DNA from 3 places in the Streptomyces sp. NPDC023723 genome. Region 3 is predicted to be linked to each of the others. Evidence: riboswitches for the same ligand, from Rfam matches in the RefSeq annotation. Region 3 holds a riboswitch; each other region holds the start of a gene.
The links. Region 3 has a riboswitch for thiamine pyrophosphate ahead of thiC (phosphomethylpyrimidine synthase ThiC). Riboswitches for the same ligand answer to the same signal wherever they lie in the genome.

Region 1: it holds a riboswitch for thiamine pyrophosphate, as region 3 does, so the genes downstream of both, AB0G32_RS16825 (thiamine ABC transporter substrate-binding protein) here and thiC (phosphomethylpyrimidine synthase ThiC) in region 3, are expected to answer to the same signal.
Region 2: it holds a riboswitch for thiamine pyrophosphate, as region 3 does, so the genes downstream of both, thiO (glycine oxidase ThiO) here and thiC (phosphomethylpyrimidine synthase ThiC) in region 3, are expected to answer to the same signal.

The regions. Positions count from the first base shown of each region.
Region 1 is NZ_JBFAAP010000013.1:32,576-42,704, forward strand. Features, by position in the region: gene pyrH (UMP kinase) at 1-446, shown strand, start outside; gene frr (ribosome recycling factor) at 575-1,132, shown strand; gene AB0G32_RS16815 (phosphatidate cytidylyltransferase) at 1,132-2,244, shown strand; gene rlmN (23S rRNA (adenine(2503)-C(2))-methyltransferase RlmN) at 2,325-3,431, shown strand; TPP riboswitch at 3,458-3,563, shown strand; gene AB0G32_RS16825 (thiamine ABC transporter substrate-binding protein) at 3,640-4,722, shown strand; gene AB0G32_RS16830 (iron ABC transporter permease) at 4,761-6,359, shown strand; gene AB0G32_RS16835 (ABC transporter ATP-binding protein) at 6,362-7,387, shown strand; gene AB0G32_RS16840 (LAETG motif-containing sortase-dependent surface protein) at 7,492-8,193, opposite strand; gene AB0G32_RS16845 (Rossmann fold nucleotide-binding protein) at 8,374-9,504, opposite strand; gene AB0G32_RS16850 (VOC family protein) at 9,527-9,934, opposite strand; gene AB0G32_RS16855 (hypothetical protein) at 10,053-10,129, opposite strand, start outside.
Region 2 is NZ_JBFAAP010000061.1:18,343-28,471, reverse strand. Features, by position in the region: gene AB0G32_RS35185 (helix-turn-helix domain-containing protein) at 1-431, shown strand, start outside; gene AB0G32_RS35180 (NAD(P)/FAD-dependent oxidoreductase) at 932-2,431, shown strand; gene AB0G32_RS35175 (hypothetical protein) at 2,591-3,559, opposite strand; gene metF (methylenetetrahydrofolate reductase [NAD(P)H]) at 3,616-4,539, opposite strand; gene thiE (thiamine phosphate synthase) at 4,601-5,314, opposite strand; gene AB0G32_RS35160 (Rv2175c family DNA-binding protein) at 5,407-5,772, opposite strand; gene AB0G32_RS35155 (FAD-dependent oxidoreductase) at 5,922-7,160, opposite strand; gene AB0G32_RS35150 (hypothetical protein) at 7,206-7,562, opposite strand; TPP riboswitch at 7,616-7,727, shown strand; gene thiO (glycine oxidase ThiO) at 7,725-8,897, shown strand; gene thiS (sulfur carrier protein ThiS) at 8,900-9,100, shown strand; gene AB0G32_RS35135 (thiazole synthase) at 9,106-9,900, shown strand; gene pknB (Stk1 family PASTA domain-containing Ser/Thr kinase) at 10,003-10,129, shown strand, end outside.
Region 3 is NZ_JBFAAP010000003.1:278,971-289,099, forward strand. Features, by position in the region: gene AB0G32_RS06315 (DUF5326 family protein) at 92-304, shown strand; gene AB0G32_RS06320 (helix-turn-helix domain-containing protein) at 629-1,342, shown strand; gene AB0G32_RS06325 (SsgA family sporulation/cell division regulator) at 1,441-1,878, shown strand; gene AB0G32_RS06330 (YibE/F family protein) at 1,998-3,758, opposite strand; TPP riboswitch at 3,831-4,020, shown strand; gene thiC (phosphomethylpyrimidine synthase ThiC) at 4,013-5,785, shown strand; gene AB0G32_RS06340 (hypothetical protein) at 6,022-6,894, opposite strand; gene AB0G32_RS06345 (metallophosphoesterase) at 7,077-8,162, opposite strand; gene AB0G32_RS06350 (LacI family DNA-binding transcriptional regulator) at 8,449-9,561, opposite strand; gene hisC (histidinol-phosphate transaminase) at 10,059-10,129, shown strand, end outside.

The sequences.
Region 1 (10,129 bases), on a different contig from region 3:
TCGACTGCCGGGTGCAGACCGCCATCACCATGGGCCAGGTCGCCGAGCCCTACATCCCGCTGCGCGCCGTGCGGCACCTGGAGAAGGGCCGCGTGGTCATCTTCGGCGCCGGCATGGGCATGCCGTACTTCTCCACCGACACCACCGCCGCCCAGCGCGCCCTGGAGATCGACGCCGAGGCGCTGCTCATGGGCAAGAACGGGGTGGACGGGGTCTACGACTCCGACCCGAAGACCAACCCGGACGCGGTCAAGTTCGACGCCCTCGGCTACGGCGAGGTCATCACCCGGGACCTGAAGGTCGCCGACGCCACGGCGGTCACGCTCTGCCGTGACAACAAGCTCCCGATCGTCGTCTTCGAACTCCTGAAGGCCGGCAATATCGCCCGGGCCGTCAAGGGTGAGAAGATCGGCACGCTCGTGGGCGACGGGTCCGACCGCAACTGACCCCCGGGCCGGGGGATGGACAATGTCCTGCCGGTCGGGAACCGTGCAGGAAGAAGACGCGACGCAGCCGGCCGCCGCCCCTACGAGGAACCGCAGCCGGGCCTACTCAAGACACGCAGGAGCAAGTGGTGATCGAAGAGAGCCTCCTCGAAGCCGAGGAGAAGATGGAGAAGGCCGTCGTGGTCGCCAAGGAGGACTTCGCCGCGATCCGCACCGGGCGGGCGCACCCGGCGATGTTCAACAAGATCGTGGCCGACTACTACGGCGCGCCGACGCCGATCAACCAGCTGGCCTCGTTCTCCGTGCCCGAGCCGCGGATGGCCGTGGTCACGCCGTTCGACAAGACCGCCCTGCGCAACATCGAGCAGGCGATCCGCGACTCCGACCTGGGCGTCAACCCGAGCAACGACGGCAACATCATCCGCGTGGTGTTCCCGGAGCTGACCGAGGAGCGCCGCCGCGAGTACATCAAGGTGGCCAAGGCCAAGGGCGAGGACGCCAAGGTCTCCATCCGCTCGGTGCGCCGCAAGGCCAAGGACGCCATCGACAAGCTGGTCAAGGACGGCGAGGTCGGCGAGGACGAGGGCCGCCGCGCGGAGAAGGAGCTCGACGACACCACCGCGAAGTACGTCGCGCAGGTGGACGAACTCCTCAAGCACAAGGAAGCGGAGCTGCTCGAGGTCTGATGAACGACTCTTCCTGGGGGGCGCCGCCACAAGCCGGGTACTGGGGGCCGTCCGAGCAGGGACCTGTCCAGGGGGCTGCCCCGGCGGGTCCCGCCTACGATGCGCTGTACGCGCAGCAGACTCGCCCCATGCCCATCGTGCCCGACGACGTACCCGACTTCGGCGCAGACCAGGATGACGACCGGGGGGCCGGCCGGCAGGGCGGTCCCTCGTTCCGCGACCCGACCGCGCCGACCGCGCCGCAGAATCCGGAGCCCATGCCTGCCGCCCCGCAGCCGGCGCCCCCGCCGCAGAAGAAGAGCGCGGGGCGCGACCTGGGTGCGGCCATAGGGGTCGGGGTCGGGCTCGGCGCGGTGATCGTCGCGTCGCTGTTCTTCGTCAAGGCCGTCTTCGTGGGCGTCATCGTCGTCGCCGTCGTGGTCGGGCTGTGGGAGCTGACCAAGCGGCTGGACGAGCGCAAGGGCATCCACGCGCCGCTCGTGCCGCTCGCGGTCGGCGGCGCGGCGATGGTGATCGCCGGGTATGTGCGGGGCGCCGACGGCGCGTGGATCGCCATGGCGCTCACCGCGCTCGCCGTCCTTCTGTGGCGGATGACGCGGCCGCCGCAGGACTATCTGCGGGACGTCACGGCGGGTGTCTTCGCGGCGTTCTACGTGCCGTTCCTGGCCACGTTCGTCGCCATGATGCTCGCGGCCGACGACGGCCCGTGGCGGGTGCTGGTCTTCCTGATACTGACCGTCGTCAGCGACACCGGCGCCTACGCGGTCGGCTGGCGTTTCGGCCGGACCAAGCTCGCGCCGCGCATCAGCCCCGGCAAGACCCGCGAGGGCCTGGTCGGCGCGGTGACCTTCGCGATGGCGGCGGGCGCGCTGTGCACGCACTTCCTGATCGACGGCGGCGCCTGGTGGCAGGGCCTGCTCCTCGGCCTGGCCGTCGCGGTCAGCGCCACCCTGGGCGACCTCGGCGAGTCGATGATCAAGCGCGACCTCGGCATCAAGGACATGGGCACGCTGCTGCCGGGCCACGGCGGCATCATGGACCGGCTGGACTCCTTGCTGCCGACGGCTCCCGTGGCCTGGCTGCTGTTGGTGATCTTCGTCGGCTCGGGCTGACCTGCGGTTCGCGCACCGAGGGGCCCGTTGTCCACAGGGTGGCGGGCTCCTCTTCGTACGTCTGCGACACTGGACGGGCTATGCCTGCACCCGGAGAACTCACTTTCGTCGCCCCGCGCGGAGCCAAGAAGCCGCCGCGGCATCTCGCCGACCTCACGCCCGCCGAGCGCAAGGAGGCGGTCGCCGCGGCCGGTGAGAAGGCGTTCCGCGCCAAGCAGCTCTCGCAGCACTACTTCGCGCGGTACGCGCACGAACCGGAGCAGTGGACCGACATCCCGGCCGGTTCGCGGGAGAAGCTCCGCGAGGCGCTGCTGCCCGAGCTGATGACCGTCGTACGGCATCTGTCGACGGACGAGGGGACCACCCGCAAGACGCTGTGGCGGCTGTTCGACGGCACGCTCGTCGAGTCGGTGCTCATGCGCTACCCGGACCGGGTGACCATGTGCATCAGCTCGCAGGCGGGCTGCGGCATGAACTGCCCGTTCTGCGCCACCGGACAGGCCGGTCTTGACCGGAACCTGTCGACCGCCGAGATCGTGCACCAGATCGTGGACGGCATGCGGGCGCTCAGGGACGGAGAGGTTCCGGGAGGGCCGGCGCGGCTGAGCAACATCGTCTTCATGGGGATGGGCGAGCCGCTCGCCAACTACAACCGGGTGGTGGGCGCCATCCGGCGGCTGACCGACCCCGAGCCCGACGGTGTGGGCCTGTCGCAGCGGGGCATCACCGTGTCGACGGTCGGTCTGGTGCCGGCCATCCACCGCTTCTCCGACGAGGGCTTCAAGTGCCGGCTCGCCATCTCGCTGCACGCCCCCGACGACGAGCTGCGCGACACCCTGGTGCCGGTGAACACCCGGTGGAAGGTGCGCGAGGTGCTGGACGCCGGGTTCGAGTACTCCGCGCGGTCCGGACGCCGGCTGTCCATCGAGTACGCGCTGATCCGGGACATCAACGACCAGGCCTGGCGCGGTGACCGGCTCGGCCGGCTGCTCAAGGGCAAGCCGGTACACGTCAACCTCATCCCGCTGAACCCGACCCCGGGCTCGAAGTGGACCGCCTCGCGGCCCGCGGACGAGAAGGCGTTCGTCGAGGCCATCGCGGCGCACGGGGTGCCGGTGACGGTCCGGGACACGCGCGGGCAGGAGATCGACGGGGCGTGTGGCCAGCTCGCCGCCGGCGAGCGGTAACCTGACCGACGTAAGAACACATCTTAATATTCCGACAGGGGAGCGCCACAGCGCTGAGAGTGCGGCACCGGCCGCAGACCCTCCGAACCTGGCCCAGGTCATTCTGGGTAGGGAGATCGGTCATCACTCGAGCTGTTGCGCCCTGCCCGGGATCCGCGAGGAACCCGGGCAGGGCCGCGTCTTCTCCTGGACGTCCCAGGAGGAATCAGTGAGCATCACCAAGAAGAGCGTGGCCGCGGCGGCCGTCGGGCTGGGCCTGGTCGCGCTGTCCGCGTGCGGGTCGTCGGCCGGCGACGAGGCGGGCGGGGACAGCAAGACCGTGACGCTCGTCAGCCATGACTCGTGGGCCGCGTCGAAGAGCGTCATCGCCGCGTTCGAGAAGGAGTCCGGGTACCAGGTCAAGGTCCTGGAGGACGGCGACGCCGGGCAGGCCGTCAACAAGGCGATCCTGACCAAGGACAACCCGCAGGGCGACGTCTTCTTCGGCGTCGACAACACGCTGCTCTCCCGCGCCCTCGACAACGGGCTGTTCCAGCCGTACGAGGCGAACGGCCTGGACCGGGTCGACGAGCAGTACCAGCTGGACGCCGGCCGGCACCGGGTCACGCCGGTCGACTACGGCGACATCTGCGTCAACTACGACAAGGCGTACTTCAGCGAGCACGGGATCGATCCGCCGGCCTCCTTCGCCGACCTGGTCAAGCCCGCGTACAAGGACCTGCTCGTCACCGAGAACGCCGGTACGTCGTCGCCGGGGCTCGGGTTCCTGCTCGGGACCGCCGCCGCGTACGGGGACGACGGCTGGGCGGCGTACTGGAAGAAGCTCCGGGCCAACGGCGTCAAGGTGGTCGACGGGTGGGAGCAGGCGTACAACGAGGAGTTCTCCGGGTCGGCCGGTGGGAAGAAGGCCGGCGGGGACCGGCCGCTGGTCGTGTCCTACGCCTCCTCGCCGCCGGTCGAGGTGGTCTACGCCGACCCGCAGCCCAAGACCGCGCCCACCGGCGTCGCGACCGGCACCTGCTTCCGGCAGACCGAGTTCGCGGGGCTGCTGAGCAACGCGAAGAACCCCGAGGGCGGCAAGGCGTTCCTCGACTTCCTGCTCAGCGAGAAGTTCCAGGAGGACATGCCGCTCAACATGTTCGTCAACCCGGTTGTCGGTGACGCGAAGCTGCCCGCTGTCTACACGGACAACATGCCGGACGTCACCGACCCCGAGACCATGGCACCGGCGAAGATCGCCGCCAACCGGGACGACTGGGTCAAGTCGTGGACCTCGCTCGTACTGCAGTGAGGGCCGCGCGCCGGGGGAGCGCCGCGCGGCTCGGGCTGATGGCCATGCCGGTGGCGTTCTTCGCCGTCTTCTTCGCCTGGCCGGTGGCCGCGATCGTGGCGCGCGGGCTGAAGGACGACGGCGGCTGGCACCTCGGCCGGATCGCCGAGGTGGTCGCCGCCTCGGACGTCCGGCACGTGCTGTGGTTCACCACCTGGCAGGCGCTGGCCTCCACCGCGCTCACCCTGCTGGTCGCGCTGCCGGGCGCGTACGTCTTCGCCCGGCTGGACTTCCCCGGCAAGCAGGCGCTGCGGGCCGTGGTCACGGTGCCGTTCGTGCTGCCGACCGTCGTGGTCGGTACGGCGTTCCTGGCGCTGGTCGGGCGCGGCGGGCTGCTCGACGACCTGTGGGGCGTCCGGCTGGACACCACCGTGTGGGCGATCCTGCTGGCGCATGTCTTCTTCAACTACGCCGTCGTGATCCGTACCGTCGGCGGGCTGTGGGCGCAGCTCGACCCGCGGCAGGAGGAGGCCGCCCGGATGCTCGGGGCGTCACCGTTCGCCGCCTGGCGGCGGGTCACGCTGCCGGCGCTGGCGCCCGCCGTGGCCGCCGCCGCGCTGATGGTGTTCCTGTTCACCTTCACCTCCTTCGGTGTCGTGCAGATCCTCGGCGGGCCCGCCTTCGCCACCCTGGAGGTGGAGATCTACCGGCAGACCTCGCAGCTGTTCGACCTGTCCACGGCGGCCGTGCTGACCCTGGTCCAGTTCGGCGCGGTCGCCGCGATCCTCGCCGTGCACGCCTGGACGGTACGGCGGCGGGAGACGGCGCTGCGGCTGGTGGACGCCTCGACGACCGCGCGCCGGCCGCGCGGGGCCGGGCAGTGGGGGCTGCTGGCCGGGGTGCTGGCCACCGTCGCCGTACTGGTCCTGCTGCCGCTGGCGGTGCTGGTGCGGCGGTCGCTCGACGGCGGCTTCGGCTACTACCGGGCGCTCACCCACGAGGACGGCGGCACCTTCCTCGTGCCGCCGATCGACGCCATCGGCAACTCGCTCGAGTACGCCGTCGCCGCCACCGCGATCGCCATGGTGATCGGCGGGCTCGCGGCCACCGCGCTGACCCGGCGGGACGCGGGCCGTCTGGTCCGCGGCTTCGACGCGCTGCTGATGCTGCCGCTCGGGGTGTCGGCGGTGACGGTCGGGTTCGGGTTCCTGATCGCGCTGGACGAACCGCCACTGGACCTGCGCTCCTCGTGGCTCCTGGTCCCGCTGGCACAGGCGCTGGTCGGGGTGCCGTTCGTGGTGCGGACCATGCTGCCGGTGCTGCGGGCGGTGGACGGGCGGCTGCGGGAGGCGGCGGCGGTGCTCGGGGCGTCGCCCTGGCGGGTGTGGCGGGAGGTGGACCTGCCGATGGTGCGGCGGGCGCTGCTGGTCGCGGCCGGGTTCGCGTTCGCGGTGTCGCTCGGGGAGTTCGGCGCGACGGTGTTCATCGCGCGGCCCGACAGTCCGACGCTGCCGGTGGCCGTGGCCCGGCTGCTGGGCCGCCCCGGCGACCTGAACTACGGCCAGGCGATGGCCCTTTCGACGATTCTGATGCTGGTGTGCGCGGTGGCCCTGCTGGTGCTGGAGCGGCTGCGGACCGACCGGAGCGGGGAGTTCTGAGCATGCTGAGCCTGCGCGAGGTGACCGTCCGCTTCGGCGGGCGGGCCGTACTGGACGCCGTCGACCTGGAGGTGGCCGAGCACGAGGTGGTGTGTGTGCTCGGGCCCAGCGGCAGCGGCAAGTCGACGCTGCTGCGGGTGGTCGCCGGGCTCCAGGTGCCGGCCGCCGGGCGGGTGCTGCTCGACGGGCGGGACCAGAGCGGCGTACCCGCGCACCGGCGCGAGGTCGGCCTGATGTTCCAGGACCACCAGTTGTTCCCGCAGCGGGACGTGGCCGGGAACGTCGCCTTCGGACCCCGGATGCGGGGTGCCGCGCGCGCCGAACAGCAGGAGCGGGTCGCGGAGCTGCTGGCGCTGGTCGGGCTGCCGGACGCCGGGCGGCGGTCGGTGGCCGCGCTGTCCGGCGGTGAGCAGCAGCGTGTCGCGCTGGCCCGGGCGCTGGCGGCCCGGCCCCGGCTGCTGATGCTGGACGAGCCGCTCGGCCAGCTCGACCGCTCGCTGCGGGAGCGGCTGGTGGTGGAACTGCGGGAGCTGTTCGGCCGGTTGGGCACCACGGTGCTGGCGGTGACGCACGACCAGGGTGAGGCGTTCGCGCTGGCCGACCGGGTGGTGGTGATGCGGGACGGGCGGATCGCCCAGCAGGGCACGCCGCTTCAGGTGTGGCAGCGGCCCGCCGACGCGTTCGTCGCCCGGTTCCTCGGCTTCGACAACGTCGTCGGGGCGACCGTCGCCGGGACGGCCGCCGACACCCCCTGGGGCAAGGTGCCGGTGCCCGAGGGCAGCGCGCAGGGCGGCCGGCCGGTACTGGTCCGCCCGGCCGGTGTCCGGCTGGTCGCCGCCGACGCGGGGCTGCCCTGTACGGTCACCGCCCGCACCTTCAAGGGCACCCATGTCGCCGTGCGCCTCCAGCCGGAGGGGGACGCGGAGACGCCCCGGCTGGAGGCGGCCTGCGCGCTGCGGGCCGCGCCCGAGGTCGGGCAGCGGGTCGGGGTCGAGTTCGACGTGGCGGAGATCATCGTGCTCGGGTGACCGTCCGCTCGCGGCCGGACACGGCGAAGTCCGGCTGACATGACGGTGGCCCGTCCCCCGCAGCAGGTGCGGGGGACGGGCCACCACCAGGAAATGACGTGACGTCAGCTCTCGGCCTTCGCGCCACGGCGGCGCATGCCGAAGAACACCGCGCCACCGCCGACCACGACCAGGGCGGCCGCGATCCCGGCGATCATGCCGGTGTTGGAGTCGGCGCCGGTCTCGGCGAGGTTCGAGTCACCGGCCGCGGGCGACGGCGCGTTGCTCGCGGTGTCCGCCGCCGGAACGGTGGACTCGCTCTCCGAGGCCGCCGGCGTCGACGGAGCCGGGGTCTCGGACTCCTCCTCGGCCGGGGTCGAGGACGAGTCGGACGGCGTCGGAGTCGGGGACTCCTCCTCCTCGCCGCCGCCGCAGGCGGTGGCCGGCGTGACGAGGCTCGGCTTGATGTCCTCGTCGACGTACGGCGCGGCCTTGACGTGGACGCGGTACTCCGCGCTCGGCTTCCAGTCCTCGGCGAAGGTGATGGTCTCGCCGTTCTTGGAGCCCTTCACCTCCTGCTCGCCGACCTTCTCCTCGCCGCCGTCGGTCTGGCGGAAGACGGTGACGATCGCCTTGACACCGGCGGAGTCCACATCGGTGACGGTGATGACGCCCTTGGTGCCGTCGCACGTGGCGGCGGCGCTGAACTCGCCGATGTTGCAGGCGAGCGCGTTGCCGGCGGCGCCGACGGCCAGGGCGACCGCGGCGGTCGCCACACCGAGGGCACGAACGCTACGGCGGGACGCCGCACTTCTGAGTATGGGCAGGGGCACGTTGGTCCTTTACCGGATGCTGGATGCGGGGGGTTGCCCGGGACCGGTGGTCACACGTCACGCTTGCTTCACGCTTCCGCGACACCGTGGCCCCAGGAGACTCACAGGTCTATTGGCAGTGCACCGGCAGTGTCAACGCATATGCGTCCGTGGGCCGTTGGCTTTGCCCTCTTATTAACTTCGGATAAGTTTCAGCGCGGCCGGCGCCTCCTCGATCCGGTCGACCAGCGCGATCCGCGACTCCATCGACCGCCCCCGGGCCAGCGCCCGCAGCAGCGGCCACGCGGGCAGCTTCTCGGTCCAGTGCGCCCGGTCCACCAGCACCATGGGGGTGGGTTCGCCGCGCGACTCGTAGTAGTTCGGCGTCGCGTTGTCGAAGACCTCCTGTACGGTCCCGGCGGCGCCCGGCAGGAAGACCACCCCCGCGTTGGACCGGGCCAGCAGGCCGTCCTCGCGGGTGGCGTTGGCGAAGTACTTGGCGATGTGCGCGGCGAAGGCGTTGGGCGGTTCGTGGCCGTAGAACCAGGTCGGGATGCCGACCGAGGGACCGCCGTCCGGCCAGCGCTCGCGGACCGCGAAGGCGGCGCCCGCCCACGCGCCGATGGACGGCGTGAAGGAGGGCGCCGCGGCGAGCAGTGGCAGCGCCTCGTCCAGCATCGAGTCGTCGAACGGGGCGGCGTAGGCGCCGAGGTTGGCCGCCTCCATCGCGCCGGGTCCGCCGCCGGTGGCCACGGTGAAGCCGGCCCGGGCCAGTTCGCGCCCGAGCCGCGCCGCGCCGGCGTACGCCTCGGTGCCGCGCGCCATCGCGTGCCCGCCCATGACACCCACCACCTCGGCGCCGACGAGGAGTTCGTCGACCGCGTCGGAGACGGCGTCGTCGTGCACGGCGCGCAGCATGGAGGCGAAGATGTCGCCGTCCGCCCTGGTCCGCTGGAACCAGGCGTAGGCCAGCGCGTCCGGCGTCGCCTCGTAGCCCTTGGCCAGGGAGGCGTACAGCTCGTCGGGCGAGTAGACGAACGCGCGGTACGGGTCGAAGGGCAGACCGGGCACCGGCGGGAACACCAGGGCGCCGGCGGCGCGTACGGCGGTGGCGGCCGCGTCCTCCATCGGGCAGCCGAGGAAGACGGCGCCGGCCGCCTCGGCGGTCAGCAGCGGGTCCGTACGGTCCGTCAGGTCGACGGCCTGGACCCGGTAGTGCGCGAGGCTCCCGCCGCGGGCGAGCACCTCGTCGAACTCGGCGAGGGACTCGATCTCCCGGTCGTGGGCGGCGTGGTACGGCTGAGCGGGCGTCGATATGTCATCCACCCGCTCATGCTAGAGGCGGGGCTCAGCCCTCCACCGCCGCCGGGTCCATCCACACGACCTCCCAGGTGTGGCCGTCGAGGTCGTCGAAGGCGCGGCCGTACATGAAGCCGTGGTCCTGGGTCTCGCCGGTGACCGTGCCGCCGGCCGCGACCGCCTTGTCGACCAGCTCGTCGACCTTCTCGCGGCTCTCGGCGCTCAGCGCGAGCAGCACCTCGCTGCTCTTGCGGGAGTCGATGACGTCCTTCTTCGTGAACACGCCGTACTTCTGCGGGGTGTGCAGCATGACCACGATGGTGTCGCTGAGCGGGATGGAGGCGGTCGAGTCGTCGCTGAACTGGGCGTTGATCGAGTACCCGAGCTCGGTGAAGAACCTTTTGGCGGCGTCGAGGTCGGTGGTGGCCAGGTTCACGAAGATCATCTGCTGGTACATGCGGGCCTCTCCCATCGGTGTCATGTCGTTCGCAGGGGTAGACCGGGGGCCGGGACCGAACTCATCGCGGGCGGACGAGATTTCTTCGATCTTTTTTGCGAACGGGGCGCGTCGCGGGTCACGAACGGGTCAGCGGCAGTGCCGCCAGTTCCGCGACCGCCAGGGTCAGCGGGCCGAACACCGCGAGCAGCGCCG
Region 2 (10,129 bases), on a different contig from region 3:
TGCTGCGGCACGGCGTGGGCCTGCTCACCGCGTCCTTGCGCGAGGCCGCCGAAGAGGCCGCACGGGGCGCCGGCGGCAGGGTCGCCGCGCTCGACGCGATGATCCGCGCGGGCCTGGTCTTCATCGACCGCTACCCGGCCTTCACCCAGCTGTACGTGGCCGAGCTGTGGCGCACCAACCGGGCCTGGCAGTCGACGCTGCTGGTGGTGCGGCAGGAGGTGGTCGCCGTCGTGGAGGACGTGCTGCGCGCGGGGGTGGCGGAGGGCGAGATCGACGCGGACGTCGATGTTCCGCTGACCGCCGCCGCGCTGGTCGGCATGGTCCTGGTGGCCGCGCTGGACTGGCAGTCCTTCCAGCGGGAGCGGTCGCTGGACGAGGTGCACGCGGCGCTGTCCCGGCTGCTGCCGGCCGGCACCGGCGGGCGCGGCTGAGCGGCGGACGCACGTGGCTGAGCGGCGGACGCACGGGAGAGCGCCGGTCCGTGCCGGCCGCGTCCCCCGCGGGCCATCGCCGGACCGGCGCTCCCTGTTGCTCCCCCGTACGTTCCCCCGTCGGACCGCCGTACGTTCCCCCGTCGGCCGTCCTCCGGGTTCCCCCGTGCCTCGCTCCCGCCGGCTGCGGCCGGCGGAAGGAGCGGATCGCGGGCCTGGCCGCCGTTCCGGCGCCCCGTGTCGCCGGTGCGTCGGCCGTGCCCCTCTCCGTGCTCATCACTCTCTCGTTTTCGCAGGTCGGCGCCCATCCGCGCGGGTACTCAACTGTCCGCCTAGGTACGGGTACTCAGCTCTGTGTGCCGCTGCCCAGGCCGCCCCGGCCGCCACTGGTGCGCACCGCGTCCGCCGCCGTACTCCCCCGCCCCGGTCTTGACCGGAGGAGCGCAGGTCAGAGGGGTCCTGCGGCGGGAGTGTCAGCGGTGGCGGATAAAGTCCCCGGCATGGCACGGATTGCGGTGATCGGCGCCGGGATGGGCGCGCTGGCGGCGTCGGCCCGGCTGGCCGTCGCGGGCCACCGGGTGACGGTGTACGAGCGCACGGGGACGTACGGCGGGGCGGTGGGCCGGTTCGAGCGGGACGGTTTCTCCTTCGACACCGGTCCCGGTCTGCTGCCGCTGCCCGCGGTCTGGCGGGACCTCTTCGTCAAGACCGGCAAGGAGCCGCTGGAGGACCTCGTCGAGCTGACCCAGGTCGATCCGGCGTCCCGGCACCTGTTCGCGGACGGCACCGAGGTGGTGCTGCCCAACGCCTCGCGCGCGGGCGTCGTCGGCGCGCTGGACGAGGGTCTCGGCGCGGGTGCCGGGCAGCGCTGGGGCGACTTCCTGGTACGGGCCCGGGAGGCCTGGGACCGGACCCGCCGACCGCTCCTGGAGGAGCCGCTGTGGGCCGACTGGCAGGTGCTGGGCGAGCGCGAGCCCTATCCGGCGGTCCCGCACAAGCGGCTGCTGCGCACCCGCCGGGCCGGCACCCTCGCCGAGGTCGGCGCCTGGGAGCTGCGCGACGCCCGGCTGGCCGCGCTGCTGGACAGCCACGCCCTGGCCCACGGCCTGGATCCCCGTTCGGCTCCGGCGAGCGCCGCCGTGCTGCCGTACCTGGAGCACGCCTTCGGTCTCTGGTACGTCCGCGGTGGGCTGCGCGAGCTGGCCCGGGCGGTGTACGAGCGGTGCCTGGCCCGCCGGGTGGAGTTCCGTTTCGACGCCGAGGTCACGGCGGTGACCGAGCAGGACGGCCGGGCGGCGGGCCTGGAGCTGGCGGACGGCACGGTGGCGGCGGCGGACTTCGTGGTCGCCGGTGTCGCGCCCGGGGTGCTGGAGCGGCTCACCGGGGGCGCGGAGATCCGCGGCGCGGGTGAGGTCCCGGCGCGGCGCGGCGCGGCGAGCCGGCTGACGGTGCTGCTGGCGCTGCGCGGCGGCCGGCCCGAGGGGGTCGCGCACCGCACGGTGGTGCACACGCCGGACCGGGACGCCGAGTCGGCGGCCCTGTTCGACGGCGGCGCGGCCGGCCCGGGCGCGCCGCCGACGGTGACGGTACTGCGGCCGGACGACGGGAAGCTGGTTCCGGACGCCGGTCACGAGGCCGCGGTCCTCACGGCGGTGGTCCCGGCGGGGGACGGGGCGGACCACGACGGGCGGGCGGAGCGGTTGATGACCGTCGCCGAGCGCGCGATACCCGGGCTGGGCGACCGGCTGCTGTGGCACGAGGTGCGTGCGTCGCGGGACGTCGCGGCGGCGACCGGCGCCGAGGGCGGAGCGGTGCCGGCGCCGGCGCTGGCCGCGGCGCGGGGGCGGCTGCTGCATCCGTCCAACACCACCCGGATCGGCGGGCTGTTCACGGTGGGCGGCTGGTCGCATCCGGGCGGCGGGTTGCCGCACGCCGGGATGTCCGGCGCGCTGGTCGCCGGACTGATCATGGAGGGCCCGGAGTTCCGCGGCTCGCAGTGAGATGTGGCCCGCAGTGAGATGTGGCCCGCAGTGAGATGTGGCCCGCGGTGCGGCATGGCCGGCTCGCGGTGCGGCGGGCCGCCCCGTGTCATTGACGCCCCGTCAGGACACGGGCCCGTCAGGACACAGCCCGTCAGGACACAGCCCGTCAGTGCCGGGTCAGTACCGGTACTGCTGCTCGTCGTAGCCGGACCCGCCCTGCGGCTGTCCGTGCTGCCCCTGCTGTCCGTCACCCTGGTAGTAGGGCTGCTCCGGCGGGAGGTCGCCGCCGTAGGGGTCGTCGGTGCTGCGCTGCTGCGGGACCCACACCCCGCCGGCCGGCGTCTCGCCGCCGTAACCCCCGGTGCCGTACGGGTCCTGCTGCTGCCCGTACTCCTGCGGGGGGTACGCCTGCTGCTGCCCGGTGGCGTCGTAGCCGGTGTCGTACCCGGCCCCGCCGTAGGTGTGGGTGCCGATGTACGGGTCGGAGTAGGCGGCGTACTGCTGCTGGCCGGTGCTGTCGTAGCCGTAGGACTGCTGGCCGTAGCCGGAGTAGTCGTAGGGGTAGGCGGCGTCGGCGGTCTGCGCGGCCGGGGCCTGCTGCTGTTCCTGGCCGTAGCCGGCGGTGTCGTAGGTGCCGTACGTGCCGGTGTCGTCGGGCATCGGCAGCGGCTGGTAGACGGCGGTGCCTTCGGCGGGCGTGTCGGCGAGGCGCCCGGAGGCGAACACGTTGTCCTGCTCGTCGCGGTCGAAGCCGTACCCGGCACCGTCCTGGCCGGTGGCGGCGTGCTCGTCACCGTGGCCCGGTCCGGCCGCCGCCGGGTCCGCCGCCTCCGACGCCGGTTCCGGCGGGTCAGGTTCGGGGCGGCGGCGCTTGCTGCCGACGAGGCCCGCCGGGGCCTGCACGGCCCAGCCCTGAGCGAAGCCGCGGCGGAACGACAGGGTGACGTAGGTCTGGCCGACCGCGAAGGCGATGGCGCCGAGCGCGATGACGAGGACCGACGGGATCAGCACGCCGATCACTACGCCGAGGAACCCGGCGAAGGCCAGCAGCCGCCAGCGCAGGCGCGCCTTGTACTGCAGCAGCACCTCACCGAGCAGCCACAGCGCGACGATTCCGAACGCGATGTAGAGGACCGCCCAGCCCATGTACGCCCCTCTCCCAGTGACCGCTACGCAGTGTGTCGTAAGTATGTGCGGCCGGTCTAGGCCCGCGGTGAGCGGTGCGGGCCCAGGTTCTCGTAGATTTCCAGCGTCGCCGTGGAGTTGTTGAGCGTGATGAAGTGCAGACCCGGCACACCTTCGGCCAGTAGCCGCGCGCAGAACTCCGTGGCGAACTCGATGCCAATGGAGCGTACAGCGGTCGGATCGTCCTTTGCTGTGAGGATCCGCTCTTTCAGATCATCGGGGAACGCGGCGTTGCTGAGCTGCGGCAGCCTCTCCAGCATCTTCACACTGGTCACCGGCATGACCTCGGGGATGACGGGGGTCTCGCAGCCCGCCGCGACGACCTGGTCCCGCAACCTCAGGTACGCCTCGGGGTCGAAGAACATTTGCGTGATGGCGTAGTCGGCGCCGGCCCGGCATTTGTCGACGAAGCGCCGGACGTCCTCGTCCTGGTCGGCGGAGCGCGGGTGCATCTCCGGGAAGGCGGCCACGCCCACGCAGAAGTCGCCCGACTCCTTGATGAGTTCGACGAGTTCGGCGGCGTAGGTCAGGCCCTGGGGGTGCGGCACCCAGTCGCCCATCGGGTCGCCGGGCGGGTCGCCGCGGACGGCGAGGATGTTGCGGATGCCGGCGTCGGCGTACTGCCCGATGATGTTGCGCAGTTCCGCGACGGAGTGGTTGACCGCGGTGAGGTGGGCGACGGGGGTGAGCGTGGTGTCGGAGGCGATCCGCTCGGTCGCCCGTACCGTGCCGGCCCGGGTGGAGCCGCCCGCGCCGTAGGTCACGGAGACGAAGCTGGGGGCCACCGCCTCGACCCGGCGCAGCGCGTTCCAGAGGTTGCGCTCGCCCTTCTCCGTCTTGGGCGCCCAGAACTCGAACGAATACGTCGTCTTCCCGGTCGCGAGCATGTCGCGAACGGTGCGCGCGTGATCAGTCCTGGTGGATGCCGTTCCGAGGGCCATACCGGCAGGTTAACCAGGGGGCGTCGGTCACCCAACCGAAGTTGGCGAATTGTCCGTATTGTCAGCTACTTGTCCATCCCTTGGACATCTCCGGCACATCCCCGGCACTCCTGAGCCGCTCGGCGAACTCGGCCGCCGCCGCGCCCGGGTCGTCGGCCTCGGTGAGCGCGCGGACCACGACGGCCCGGCGGGCGCCCGCGTCGAGGACCTGGTCCAGGTTGCCGAGGTCGATGCCGCCGATGGCGAACCAGGGGCGGTCGGTGCGCAGCGCGGCGGTGTGCCGGACCAGGCCGAGGCCGGGGGCGTGGCGGCCGGGCTTGGTGGGGGTGGGCCAGCAGGGGCCGGTGCAGAAGTAGTCCACGCCGTCCTGCTTGGCGGCGGCGGTGGCCTCGGCCTCGGCGTGGGTGGAGCGGCCGATGAGGACGTCGGCGCCGAGGACGGCGCGGGCGGCGGGGACGGGCAGGTCGCCCTGTCCGAGGTGCAGGACGTCGGCGCGGGCGGCGTGGGCGACGTCGGCGCGGTCGTTGACCGCGAGGAGCTTGCCGTGCCGGGCGCAGGCCTCCGCGAACACGGCGAGGTGCTCCAGTTCCTCCGCCGCCTCCATGCCCTTGTCGCGCAGCTGCACGATGTCGACGCCGCCGGCCAGTACCGCGTCCAGGAACTGCGGGAGGTCGCCCTGGCGCTTGCGGGCGTCCGTGCAGAGGTAGAGGCGGGCGGTGGCCAGGCGGGCCCGGGTGGTCGCCGGGTCGGCGGCGGTGGCGGTGGTGGCGGTCATGCGTGGTGCGTCCCCCGTGTCGGTGGCTGTTTGCGGAGCGGGGCCCGGCGGGCGGGCCGGTGTTCGGCCGGCCCGCGCGCCGGGCGGGTCGGTCAGACCGCCAGCGCCTGGGCGCGGCGCTTCACCTCCGTGCCGCGGTTCTCACTCAGCGCCTGGGCCGGCGTGCCGGGCAGGCTGTCGTCCGGCGTGAAGAGCCACTCCAGCATCTCCTCGTCCGTGAAGCCGTCGTCCCGCAGCAGCGTCAGCGTCCCGGACAGGCCCTTGACGACCTTGTCGTCGTCGATGAAGGCCGCGGGGACGTGCAGCGCGCGGTTCTCACCGCGGCGTACGGCGATGAGCTGGCCGTCCTTGACCAGCTGCCGGACCCGGGTCACCTCGATGTCGAACATCTCCGCGATGTCGGGCAGGGTGAGCCAGGCAGGGACGAGAGCATCGATCTTTGCGTCAATCTCGGTCACCCCTCAAGCCTGCCATCTGCCACTGACAGGCGGAAGCGGGGGCCCGGTGACCTGGGCTGTCGGGGTACGGATGCCCGCGGCGGCCGGTGCGGGTCCGGTGCGCCGGCCGGTGCGGGCGGACACCCTCACGCCGGCCCTTCCCGGTGCGGTCAGGCCGTCGCCGACTTCAGTGGCCTGGCGGGGTCGGTGAGCAGGCGCGGGTTCATCGCCGTGCCCGACTCGATCAGGCGGCGGCCCTGGGCCAGGTCCCTGGGCCGGCCCACCGCCAGCAGGGCCACGAGCCGGTTCTCGCGCAGCCAGCACACGGTCCAGGCGGGTCCGGCCGGGTCGCCGCGCCACAGGGTGGTGTCGCCGGCCGGGTGGTGTCCGGCGTACTGGACGAAGCGGCCGAACTGCTCGGACCAGAAGTACGGCACCGGGTCGTAGACCGCCGCGGGCTCCCCGGCGACGGCGCCGATGATGTCCGCGGCCACCGTGCGCGGGCCCTGGAGGGCGTTGTCCCAGTGGTGCACGAGCAGCCGCTCGCCGTAGCGGCCGGAGGGGAAGGACACGCAGTCGCCGACCGCGTGCACGTCCGGTGCGCGGGCGCGCAGGCGGTCGTCGGCCAGGACCTCGCCGTACGGGCCGAGGGCGATTCCGGAACCGGCCAGCCAGGCGGTGGCGGGCCGGGCGCCGATGCCGACGACGACCGCGCCGGCGGGCACCCGGGTGCCGTCGTCCAGGAGCACCGCGCCGGGCTCGACGTGCCGCACGCGCGCGTGGGTGCGCAGTACGGCGCCGGCGTCGGCGTACCAGTCGGCCATGGGGGCGGCGACCTCGGCGGGCAGCGCCCCGGCGAGCGGCCGGTCGGCGGCCTCCACGACGGTCACCGCGCAGCCGGCCTCCCGCGCGGCGGTGGCGAACTCGGCGCCGATCCAGCCCGCGCCGACCACCACCACGTCGTGCTGCCGGTGCAGCACCGGGCGCAGCCGTTCGGCGTCGTCCAGGGTGCGCAGCAGGTGGACGCCGGGGACCCCGTCGGCGCCGGGCAGCCGGAGCGGCTCGGCGCCGGTCGCCAGGACCAGGGCGTCGTACGGCACGGGCCCCGCGGAGGTGTCCAGCAGGTGTTCGCCGGGGCGGACGCCCACGGCCGTCAGGCCGAGCCGCAGTTCGATGCCGAGCGCCTCGAAGTCGATGTCGAAGGCGGAGCCCTCGGCGGTGCCCAGGAGCACGGCCTTGGACAGCGGGGGGCGGTCGTACGGCTGGTGCGGTTCGGCGCCGATCAGGGTCACGGTGCCGGTGAAGCCCTGTTCGCGCAGGGCGACCGCCGTCTGCACGCCGGCCATGCCCGCGCCCACGACGACCACGCGCCGCGCCGGGCCGCCCCGCTGCTGCGTCTGCTCGCTCACCTGATCACCTTAGTCAGCTGACGCGGTGTTGGTCAGGGGGCACGTTCAGTGAGCTGCTGCACAGTCGGTGACCTGTTCCACCACGCTGGTGCCGCCGCCGGGCCGCGACTCCCACCGCCAGGTCTCCGTCAGCCGCACCCGCCCGTCCGGCAGGGCGACGGCGCTCGACACGCAGTGTCCGCAGGCGGTGCTGCCGTCGGTCCGCAGCTGTACGTACCGGAAGTCGAGCCGGTCCCCCGCGCGGGTGCCCACCAGGTGGCCGCGGACCACGTCGCCGCCGGCGTACTCGGCCCAGACGGCGCCGTCCTCCTCGTGGTAGGTGAAGCGGGTGCGGGTGCCGACCTGGCCGGGTGCCTGGTCGGCGACCGGGGCGAACACGAGACCGTCGAGCGAACGGACCACGGGCGGGACGCTCCCTTACAGAGGCTGATACCGAGCAGTTAGGGTGGCCAACGTAAGGCACTCGCGGGAGCCCGGACGCACCGGGCTGAGAGGGAGGCTGGCGGCCTCCGACCGTACGAACCTGATCCGGGTCATGCCGGCGAAGGGAGGGGCTGGACGCCCATGTCAGCCATGTCAGACACGTCCGACGTGCTGGTCGTCGGGGGCGGGATCATCGGGCTGGTCACCGCGTGGCGGGCCGCGCAGAGCGGGCTGGCCACGGCGGTGGTGGACTCGGCGCCGGGCGGCGGCGCCGCGCGGGTGGCGGCCGGGATGCTGGCCGCCGTCACCGAGCTGCACTACGGCGAGCAGACCCTGCTGGCGCTGAACCTGGCGTCGGCCCGCCGCTATCCGGAGTTCGCCGCCGAACTGACCGACGCCACCGGGCACGACCTGGGCTACCGGCGGTGCGGCACGCTGGCCGTCGCGCTCGACGCCGACGACCGGGCGCACCTGCGGGAGCTGCACGCCTTCCAGCAGCGGTCGGGCCTGGCGGCCGAGTGGCTGTCGGGGCGTGACTGCCGGCGGCTGGAGCCGATGCTCGCGCCGGGCGTGCGCGGCGGGCTGCGGGTGGACGGCGACCATCAGATCGACCCCCGGCGGCTGGCGGCGGCGCTGCTGGCCGCCTGCGAGCGGGCGGGCGTGGTCTTCCACCGGAGTACGGCCGAGCGGCTCACCGTCGGCCGGGAGCGCGCGACGGGCGTCGTGACGACCGGGGGCGCCACGCTCGCGGCCGGGCGGGTGGTGCTGGCCGCCGGCAGCCTCAGCGGCCGGCTGAAGGGCGTCCCGGCGGGTGCCCTGCCGCCGGTCCGGCCCGTGAAGGGCCAGGTGCTGCGGCTGGCCATGCTCCCCGGGCGGCCGCCGCTGCTGAACCGCACCGTCCGCGCGGTGGTGCGCGGCAACCCGCTCTACCTGGTGCCCCGCGCCGACGGCGAACTCGTCGTCGGCGCCACCAGCGAGGAGCTGGGCTGGGACACCACGGTCACCGCGGGCGGCGTCTACGAGCTGCTGCGCGACGCCCACGAGCTGGTCCCGGGCATCACCGAGCTGCCGCTGACGGAGACCCTCGCGGGCCTGCGTCCCGGCTCCCCGGACAACGCGCCGCTGCTCGGCCCGACCGCCCTGGCCGGCCTGCTGCTGGCCACCGGGCACTTCCGCAACGGTGTGCTGCTCACCCCGGTCACCGGCGACGTCATGGCGCACGTGCTGACCACCGGCGAGCTGCCCGAGGAGGCCCGCCCCTTCGCCCCCGGGCGGTTCGCCGCCGCCCCCGTCCCCATGGAGCAGCCCGTATGAGCCTGCGCATCTCGGTCAACGGGGAGCCGCGCCAGGTGGCCCCCGGCACGGCGCTGGACGCCCTCGTCCAAACCCTCACCCGGGCGCCGTCCGGGGTGGCCGCCGCCCTCAACGAGACCGTCGTCCCGCGCGCGCGGTGGGCGGCCACCGCGCTGTCCGACGGCGACCGCGTCGAAGTCCTCACCGCCGTCCAAGGAGGCTGACCCAGATGGCCGACGATCCCTTCGTCCTCGGCGGTACGTCCTTCGCGTCCCGGCTGATCATGGGCACCGGCGGGGCGCCCAGCCTGGACGTGCTGGAGCGGTCCCTGGTGGCGTCCGGGACCGAGCTGACCACGGTCGCCATGCGGCGGGTGGACCCGTCCGTGCACGGCTCCGTGCTGTCGGTCCTTGAGCGGCTCGGCATCCGGGTGCTGCCCAACACGGCGGGCTGCTTCACCGCCGGGGAGGCGGTCCTGACCGCCCGCCTGGCGCGCGAGGCCCTCGGCACCGACCTGGTCAAACTGGAGGTCATCGCCGACGAACGCACCCTGCTGCCGGACCCGGTCGAGCTGCTGGACGCGGCCGAGACGCTGGTCGACGACGGTTTCACGGTGCTGCCGTACACCAACGACGACCCGGTGCTGGCGCGGAAGCTGGAGGACGTCGGCTGCGCGGCGGTCATGCCGCTGGGCTCGCCGATCGGGTCCGGGCTCGGCATCCGCAACCCGCACAACTTCCAGCTGATCGTCGAGCACGCGCGCGTACCGGTGATCCTGGACGCCGGGGCCGGTACGGCGTCGGACGCGGCGCTGGCGATGGAGCTGGGCTGCGCGGGCGTGATGCTCGCCTCGGCGGTGACCCGGGCGCAGGAGCCGGTGCTGATGGCGGAGGCGATGCGGCACGCGGTGGAGGGCGGCCGGCTGGCCCGGCTCGCGGGCCGGATCCCGCGCCGCCACTTCGCCGCGGCCTCCTCCCCGGTGGACGGCATGGCGGCGCTCGACCCGGAGCGGCCGGCCTTCTGAGCCGGCCGCGCCCGGTGGCCCGCGTCACAGCCGCGTCGCAGTAGCGTCCCGGCCGCGGCCGTCCACAGCCGACTGTCAGCGACGGCTCGTACACTCACCTGCGTGGACACGACCCTTCAGGACCCTCTGGTCGGGCAGCTGCTCGACGGCCGGTACCGCGTCGACGCGCGGATCGCGGTCGGCGGGATGGCCACGGTCTACCGGGCCGTGGACACCCGCCTGGACCGTG
Region 3 (10,129 bases):
GAACCCGCGCCGCCTAGCATCGAGTGCAGGACATCAGGATTCCCGGACACCGGGAGAATTCCCGGGAACGGGAGAGACGAGGACGAGGGCGATGCGTGGGATCTTCGCGGGACTGCCGTGGTGGGTGAAGTGGATCGCGGTGCCGGTCATCGCCCTGGTCGTGTTCGGCGGCCTGATCGCCAGCGTGGTCGGGTTCGTGATCGGCCTGCTCTTCAAGCTGCTGGTCTTCGTGGCCCTGGTCGGCGGCCTGATCTACATCGTGCGGAAGTTCATGTCGAACTCCTCCTCCCGCAGCGACTGGTGAGGCACGTGGGGCACCGGTGGGGGTAACAGGAACCACCGGTTCCCTCGCGCGGGGGACATTTCCCCGGCAGGCCGCCTGCGCGCGGTGACAGGCGGTTAGAGTCCGGAACTCCAGGCGGGGACGACCCCGCAGCGGCGTACACCCCCACCCGTGTTCCCCGCAACGGCTGCCCCCTCGCTCCGGGAGTGCCCCTTGGCCACGGCTGACACCGCACCAGTCCACCCGCCCACGCTCCCCGCCCAGCCCCGCTCCCCGGCCCCCACCGTGGACGCCCCGCCCCCCGACCCGCCCACCGGGACCCTCATCGGCTCCGTGCAGCGGGCGATGCGCCTGCTGGAGTGCGTGGCCGGACACCGGTACGGCGCACCCGCCAAGCAATTGGCCCGGGAGACCGGCCTGGCCCTGCCCACGGCCTACCACCTGCTGCGCACCCTGGTGCACGAGGGCTATCTGCGCCGTGACAAGGGCCTGTTCTTCCTCGGCGCGGCGGCCGAACGGCTGAGCGGCAGTGCGGCACAGCAGAAACGTCGCAGCGCGCTGGCGGAGACTCTCGCCGGACTGAGCGAGACGATCGGCGCCACCGTGTACTACGCGGTGTACCGCGACGGGGAGGTCGACATCGTGTGCGTCGCGGACCCGCCGGGCGCTCCCGCGGTCGAGGAGTGGGCGGACTTCCGTGCGACCGCGCACGCGCATGCCATCGGCCAGTGCCTGCTGGCACAACTGGACGAAGCGGCCCGTCAGGACCACCTCGACCGCCATCCGGTGCGGCCCGTCACCCCATACACCGTGCGCGACGGCCACAGCCTGCTGCAGCGGCTGGAGCGCCTGGGGCGTACGGAGCCGGTGACCGAGTACCAGGAGTACGCGCTGGGCACGGTGTCCGGGGCGATCCCGCTCACCGTCGGCAGCGCGGTGGCGACCGTGGCCATTTCGCTGCCCGTGCACCAGGCCGACCGGCTGCTGCCCGCGATGCGGGAGTTGCAGAGCGAGGTGGGGCGACTGCTGGGGTCGCTCTCGCGCTCTATCAGTATGTGAAAACTAACTCCTTGTGATCTGGTGTGTACGTTCAGCAAGATGCCATCAGTGTTAGAGGTTGATTCCCGGCCAGTCGACGGCGAATGACGGGGTATGTGATGCGCGAGTCCGTACAGGCAGAGGTCATGATGAGCTTTCTCGTGTCCGAGGAGCTCTCCTTCCGTATCCCGGTGGAGCTGCGCTACGAGACCAGTGATCCCTACGCCGTGCGACTGACCTTCCACCTGCCCGGTGACGCCCCGGTGACCTGGGCCTTCGGACGCGAGCTGCTGATCGACGGGGTCGGCCGGCCCTGCGGCGACGGCGATGTGCGCATCTCTCCCGTCGATCCCGAGCCGCTGGCCGAAGTGCTGATCCGCCTTCAGGTCGGCGCCGACCAGGCGTTGTTCCGGTCCTCGGCGGCACCGCTGGTGGCCTTCCTCGACCGCACCGACAAACTGGTGCCGCTGGGCCAGGAGGGGGTGCTCGCCGACTTCGACGCACACCTCGACGAGGCGCTGGACCGCATCCTGGCCGAGGAACAGAGCGCGGGCTGAAGCGTTCCGGCAGTCCTGAGGCGGTGGCGTAACGCTTCGCCGGATGCCGTCCACCGTGCCGGAACGATCCTGCAAGCCGGTCCGGGCGCCGCGGCCGGCGGCCGGGCCCGGCGCCCCCGTCACCGCTTGCGGCGGCGCCCCCGGCCCCCGCGAGCCGCGGCCGGGGCGGCCGGGGCGGGAGTCCCCGCCGGGGCGGCGCCGGGGCCGGGCCGGTCGGCGGCGACGACGAGCGCCGCGAGCGCGGTGGTCACCGGCACCGAAGCCACCAGGCCGATGGAACCGACCAGGGTGCGCACGATCTCCTCCGCGACCAGCTCGCTGTTGGCCACCGAGCCGACGCTGCTCTGCGCGATCGAGAACAGCAGCAGCAACGGCAGCGCGGCGCCCGCGTAGGCGAGGACGAGTGTGTTGACCACGGACGCGATGTGGTCCCGGCCGATCCGGATGCCCGCGCGGTAAAGGCCCCGCCGACCCAGCGCCGGATTGGCCTCGTGCAGCTCCCAGACCACCGAGGTCTGCGTCACCGTCACATCGTCCAGCACACCGAGCGAACCGATGATGACCCCCGCCAGCAGCAGACCGCTCATGTCGATCGACGGGTACAGACCGTGGATCAGACCCGTGTTGTCGTCCGTGTCCCCGGTCAGCGCGGCCCAGCCGATGAAGAGCGAACCGAGGACGCCGATCAGCACCAGCGAGACCAGCGTGCCGAGCACCGCCACGGAGGTGCGGGCCGAAAGACCGTGGCACAGATACAGGGCGATCAGCATGATGGCGCTCGACCCGATCACCGCCACGAGCAGCGGGTTCGAACCCTGGAGGATCGCGGGCAGGATGAAGAAGTTCAGCACCAGGAAGCTGATCGCCAGCGCGACCAGCGCCATCACACCCCGCAGCCGCCCGACGACCACGACGGCGAGCGCGAAGATCCCGGCCAGCAGCGCCATCGGGAGGCTGCGGTTGATGTCGGAGACCGAGTACTGGAGGTCCTTCGGCGCGGAGGGCTCGTAGGAGACCACCACCTTCTGGCCTTGGCTCAGCTGCCGGGACTGGTCCGGCTGCACGATCTCGGTGAACGTACGGCCCTTGTCCTTGCCCGTGTCGACCCGGATCGTCGCCTTCTTGCAGGTGCCGCTCTCCTGCTGCTGCGCCGAGGAGCCCTCCGCGGTGGACGTGTCGCCGGTGGCGGGGACGTTGGAGCCGTTGACGTCCTGGCAGCTCATCGACGTCACCTTGGTGACCGTGGCCTGCTGCGTCTGCCGGTCGAAGCCCACCCCGGTGCGTTCGTGGGCCGGCGCGCCGCCCGGCCACAGCAGGGCGAGCCCCACCACCACGGCCGCGGCGAAGGGAACCAGGACCGCGGCGATGACCTTGCGCAGGTGGCGGGAGACGGGGGCGGCCGGGCCGTGACTGTGCGAGTGACCGTGTCCGCCGACGGGGCCGTGCCCGCCGTCACCCGGGCCGTGACCGTCCCCCGGACCTTGATTGCTGCCTCCAGGGCCGTGACTGTCTCCTGGACCTTGATTGCTGCCTCCAGGGCCGTGACCGTCCCCTGATCCGTGACCACCGCCCGCTGGACCGTGAACACCGCCCCCTGGACCCTGACCGCCCTGACTGCCATGACCGCCGCCGTGGCCGAGTCTGAGGCCGTGTCCTTCGCCCCCGGGTACGGGACCCCGCCCGTCGCCCAGCCCCGGCCCCCGCCCCGCCCCGCCGTGTCCGTACCCCTGTTGCGGCCCCGGGGCGGGCGCCCGGCCATGCCCGCGGTCCTCGGCGGCGGAGCCGTCTTCGCCCCAGGAGCCGCTGCCGTCGCCGCCGCCCGGGCCCGGTCCGCGGCGTGGTTCGGGCGGCGGAAAAGAAGGACGCTGCGTCGTGGTCACGGCCCGATCATCGCAAGAACGAAGGGGGCCCTCTGGTCACCGCGCCCGAATTGACGCTAGCGTGGAGGCACCTTTTGTACACGCGGGAGCTCGGAGCACCGGGCTGAGAGGGCGCTGACCTCCGTCCCAGCGATGTTTCACGGGAAACATCACCGAAGTTGGGTGATGTTCCCCACGAAGCGTCGGCAGACGGATACCGCTGCGTCGACCGCCGAACCTGTTACCGGGTAATGCCGGCGTAGGGAGTAGGTCTCATGACCATCAGGGACGCACGCACGCCTGCCTCCGTTCAGAACGAGGCCGGGAAGTCCATCGGCTGGCACAAGGCGTATGTCGAGGGTTCGCGCCCCGGCCTGCGGGTGCCGGTCCGTCAGGTGCACCTCACCAACGGGCAGTCGGTCACCCTGTACGACACCTCGGGCCCGTACACCGACCCGCTCGTCGACACCGATGTGCGCCGGGGGCTGCCCCCGCTGCGCGAGAACTGGATCATCGCCCGCGGTGACACTGAGGAGTACCCGGGCCGCCCCGTCCGCCCCGAGGACGACGGCGTCAAGCACACCTCGCCGCGCGGCGGTCTGCGCAACCTGGACGCGGTCTTCCCCGGTCGCCCCCGCCAGCCCCGGCGCGCCCGCGGCCAACAGGCGGTGACACAGCTCGCGTACGCGCGCCGCGGCGAGATCACCCCGGAGATGGAGTACGTGGCCGTCCGGGAGAACGTCGCGCCGGAGGTCGTACGCGAGGAGATCGCGGCGGGCCGGGCGGTCCTTCCGGCCAACGTCAACCACCCGGAGATCGAGCCGATGATCATCGGCAAGCGGTTCCTGGTGAAGGTCAACGCCAATATCGGCAACTCGGCGGTCACGTCCTCCATCGAGGAGGAGGTCGAGAAGATGACCTGGGCGACCCGCTGGGGCGCCGACACGGTCATGGACCTGTCCACCGGCCGCAACATCCACACCACCCGCGAGTGGGTGCTGCGCAACTCCCCCGTGCCCATCGGCACGGTCCCGCTCTACCAGGCACTGGAGAAGGTCGACGGCCGGGCGGAGGAGCTGACCTGGGAGGTCTACAAGGACACGGTGATCGAACAGGCCGAGCAGGGCGTGGACTACATGACGGTCCACGCGGGCGTACGCCTGCCGTACGTGCCGCTGACCGCCAACCGGAAGACCGGCATCGTCTCGCGCGGCGGCTCGATCATGGCGGCCTGGTGCCTGGCGCACCACAAGGAGTCGTTCCTGTACGAGCACTTCGAGGAGCTGTGCGAGATCCTCGCCGCCTACGACGTCACGTACTCGCTCGGCGACGGTCTTCGGCCGGGGTCGATCGCGGACGCCAACGACGAGGCGCAGTTCGCGGAGTTGCGCACGCTCGGGGAACTCAACACGATCGCCAAGCGTTTCAACGTACAGACCATGATCGAAGGCCCGGGACATGTCCCGATGCACAAGATCAAGGAGAACATCGACCTTCAGCAGGAGATCTGCGATGAAGCTCCGTTCTATACGCTCGGCCCGCTGACCACCGACGTCGCGCCGGCCTACGACCACATCACCTCCGGCATCGGTGCCGCGATGATCGCCTGGTGGGGCACGGCGATGCTCTGCTACGTCACGCCCAAGGAGCACCTGGGCCTGCCCAACCGGGACGACGTGAAGACCGGGGTCATCACCTACAAGATCGCCGCGCACGCCGCCGACCTCGCCAAGGGACACCCGGGCGCGCAGGAGTGGGACGACGCGCTGTCCGATGCCCGGTTCGAGTTCCGGTGGGAGGACCAGTTCAACCTCGCCCTCGACCCGGACACGGCACGGGAGTTCCACGACGAGACGCTGCCGGCCGAGCCTGCCAAGACGGCGCACTTCTGCTCGATGTGCGGGCCGAAGTTCTGCTCGATGAAGATCTCCCAGGACATCCGCCGCGAGCACGGTGGCGGCAAGGGGGAGATCGAGGCGGGCATGGCGCAGAAGTCGAAGGAGTTCGCGGAGGCGGGCAACCGCGTCTATCTGCCGATCGCGGACTGACCCGGCTGGCCCGGCTGACTCGACCGACCGGCTGACTCGGCCGACTCGACCGATCCGGCCGACCCGGGCTGACCCGGGGTGCCCCGGCTGACCCGGGGTGCCCCGGTCGACCCGCCGGCCAACCCGGCCGACCGGTCCGGTGAGTGGCGGGAGAGGGAAGTCCTCCGGTCCCGGTGCGCCACCGACGTGCGCTCCCCCTGGGCGGGACCCGCCCGCCGGGGAGCGCACACCGGTGGTCACTCGGGCCGGTGCTCCGGGCCGCCGAAGTCCGGGCTGGAGTAGTCCGGGCTCGAGTAGCTCGGGCGTGGACCGGCGGTGGATCCTTCGTCGGGGCTGGAGAAGCCGGGGCGGCCATAGCCGAGCTGCGGCATCCGGCCGGCCGGTGCGGACGGCCCCGTACCGCCCGGCGCCGACGCCGCCGCCGGATCGGCCAGGGCGTCCCGCAGGAACGGCACGATGCCCTGTTCCAGCAGGGCTTCGCGCCAGGCTTCCCTGGCCCGTGTCACCTCCCCGTCGCGTTCGCCGTACGCCGCGGCCTCGGCCGAGGGACGGTTGCGCAGCGCGGTGGTCAGCAGACCGACAGCGGCGACCAGGATCGTGATCGCGGTCAGGGCGCCGAACACCCACCCGGCGGTGAGCATGGTCCGGGCGAACGCCTGCTCCGGGTCGATCATCTTCAGGATGTACCCGACGAGCAGGAAGATCGCGGCGGCCGTACCGGTGAGGACGGGGGCCAGGACCGTGATGACGGCGCCCGCGCCCGCACCCGCGGTCTCGACGACCTCACCCATGGTGGCGGCGAGCCCCATCGAGTGCGTACCGGACTCGGTGGCACCCGGTTCGCGGGCGGACGACGGCGAGGCGGACGACGCCGGCTGGCGCAGTTCCTCGCGGACCTTCACATAGTGCTGGTACTCGGTCGCCGCCGCCGCGGTGATCAGGGCGGTGGCGCTGAGCGCCATGGTGCGCAGTTGTTCCGAGTTGAGCCGCTGTCCCACAGCGGCCAGTTCCGGGCGGTGTGGTGCGGAGCGCAGCGCCTCGTTGAGAACCCGCTCGTACTCTTGGCGGTCCTCGCTCAACAGGTGCTGCGGAACGCTGTTCATGTGCATCCCCCGATGCTCCGTAGGGCTTGGGGCTCGCATGCCAACGAGCCGTCGGGCAGAAACGGAGGGGAGCCTGCTACGGATAAGCCGATGGTAGAGCGGTGACGGCGCGGGGTGACAGGGGGTTTCCAGAAATTGGGTGCCGGCCCGGACATCCGCCAAGTGGGCCCGGACCGCCCGGGAAGCCCTCAGTCGGTCATCGGCAGTTGCTGGACCAGCAGTTTTCCGGCCATGGTCACGCCGCCGTCCATCGCGATGGCGAGTCCCTCGGCGTAGACATGCGGTCCTTCGACCGTCGGACCGGAGTTGTCCTCGCCGTCCTCGGAGCCGACCTCACCGAGCAGATACGGGATGGGGCTGTGCCCGTGCACGATGCGGGTGCCGCCGTATGTGCCGAGCAGCGAGCGCACGGCGTCGGCGCCGCCCTCGTCGCGGAAGGAGAAGCGCTTGGTGAACTTGCGGAACAGGTCCCACACCTCGTCCGCGTCATTGCGGGTGAGCGCCTCGTGGATGGTGTCGTTGACCTCTTCGATGGAACCGCCGTAGTCGAGGTAGGCGGTGGTGTCGGAGTGCACGAGGAGGTGGCCGTCGACCTCCTCCACGGCGTCCAGGCGGGCCATCCACTGAAGGTGGTGGTCCTGGAGGCGGTCCATGTCGGTCTTCTGGCCGCCGTTGAGCAGCCAGGCCGCCTGGAAGGTGGCGGTGCCCGCGCCCGAGTTGACGGGTGTGTCGCCGAACCGCTTTGCGCCGAGCAGCAGCAGCTCGTGGTTGCCCATCAGCGCCTTGCAGTAGCCGCCGGCCGCGGCGGCCTCGGCGGACAGCCGCATCACCAGGTCGATGACACCGATGCCGTCCGGGCCGCGGTCGGTGAAGTCGCCGAGGAACCACAGGCGGGCGGTGCCGGCGCACCACTGGCCGTCGGCGTCGATCAGGTCCTGCTCCTGGAGCGCGGCCACCAGCTCGTCGAGATAGCCGTGCACGTCGCCCACGACGTACAGCGGCCCGGGCCCCGTGGCGGGCTGTCCCACCGGGGCCGGTACGGGCTCGACGGCCACCTGCGCGGTCGGCGCGGTGTCCTGTCCGTCGACGACGGGCAGGTCGCGCTCGGTGGGGGGGTACCCCTGCGGCGGGGCCTGTTCGGGCGCCGGGGCGACGTCACCGGGGTGCGCGCCCTGGCCGTACGGACCGGTCTCGTGGACGTACGCGGGCACTCGGAAGTCGCGCAACGTCGCCGTCCGCTCCACCTCGGGTCCCTGACCGGCCCCCTGAGTCATCGACCCCTCCACCATCGCGCCGCTGCTGCACCGCTTCGGACTGCCTGGTCGCAGCGGCCCGCGGTGTCGTGGGCCCATCATAGGAATGCGGATCGCGCTGTGTGATGACCCAGGGGTGGTGAATCGGAACAGGTCCCCGTCAGGACGCGGTTTTCGCCCCGATTGGCCCGCTCTTCGCCCGCCCCTCAGTCACCTCACGGTCACCTCTTGACCGTCCTTCCCCGTCCGTTCCGCCGCCAAGCGGACGGGTCCTGCTGGGCCTGTCCCGCTGTCGAGGAGACGGTTCCTACTGGCCCTCGGGAGAGCGCGGCGGGCTGACCGTCGTGCGCGGCGGCCGGCGCTGGGAGGAGGTCCGCACAATCAGTTCGGTCGGTATCACCTGCTCGACCGGCTGGTTCGACTCGACGCTCTCGATGGCGTCGATGAGCAGCTGCACCACGGCCGTGCCGATGCGGCGCGGCTTGAGCGACAGGGTGGTGATGGGCGGCTCGGTGGCGGCGTACACAGTGGACTCGCTGCAGCAGACCAGCAGCAGGTCGTCGGGGACGCGCAGCCCGTAGCGGCGGGCCGCGGCGAGCAGGTCGGTGCCGTTGGGGTCGAAGAGGCCGTAGACGGCGTCCGGCCGGTCCGGACGGGCCAGCAGCCGGTCGGCGGCGACGGCGCCCGCGCACGGGTCGTGCGCCGGGTAGGCCTCGTAGACCGGGTCCTGGCCGACCCGCTCGCACCAGCGCAGGTACGCGGTGGTCGACAGGTGGGTGTAGGTGTCGGTGGTGGTGCCGGTGAGCAGGCCGATGCGGCGGGCGCCGGCGTCGGCGAGGTGGTCGAGGATGCCGAGGACGGCCGCCTCGTGGTCGTTGTCCACCCAGGCGGTGACCGGGAGCGCGCCGGCCGGGCGGCCGTCGGAGACGACCGGCAGGCCCTGGCGGACCAGTTCGCTGACGACCGGGTCCTGGTCGGAGGGGTCGATGACGACCGTGCCGTCCAGGGCGACGTTGGACCACACGTCGTGGCGGGAGGTCGCGGGGAGGATGACCAGCGCGTAGCCGCGCGCGAGCGCGGCCGACGTGGCGGCCCGCGCCATCTCGGCGAAGTAGGCGAACTCGGTGAAGGTGAAAGGTTCATTCCCGTACGTCGTCACCGTCAGGCCGATCAGTCCCGACTTGCCGGTACGGAGGGTGCGGGCGGCGGCCGACGGCCGGTAGCCCAGCCGGTCGGCGACCTCACGGACATGGCGTCGGGTGGCGTCCGGGAGCCTGCCCTTGCCGTTGAGGGCGTCGGAGACGGTTGTGATGGAGACTCCGGCGGCGGCGGCTACGTCTCTGATGCCCGCCCGGCCCGGCCGGCTGCCTCGACGTGAGGTTTCCGCGCGGCTCACCTGGTGCTTCCCTGCTGCTGTCATGGCGAGCCGATAGTAGGGCTCATGCAGTGGGGTAGGGCGGACGCATATGCGCGCGTTGACAGGCACGTTTCTGCATGGCGGGATGGGGTCAACTTCCTTGGAAAGCATGTCAGTTAGGTGATCTGACCCCCGGACGTGGTGTGTCGGCGCGTGCGGGCCTGCCAAGAGTGCGATGTTGCGAAGAGGTCTCAACTCACCACTACGGGGGACGCGCGCCACGGCGCAAGCCACCGGCGCGTAGATATATGTAGGGCGCGCCCCCGGAACGTACGCCTTCGGGTGCCGATGCCCCTGATGTCGGTGCGACTCGGTCCGCTTCCGGCTCGCCCTCGGTCCGGCCGCGGTTCTATCCATGTCCGGCCTCGGTCCGCTCTCGGTCCGCTCTCGGTCCGGCCTTGGTGTGACCGAGCAGCCCGTCCTCGACCGTACGCACCGGAGCCGAATCCTCATAAGGTGAGAAGTATTCGATGCCGGTGGTGGTCACGAGGAGGACTGCGGTGAGCGAGACGAGCCCGAAGCTGCGCGCCGAGCTGGAGGGGATCCCCACCTACAAGCCGGGCAAGCCCGC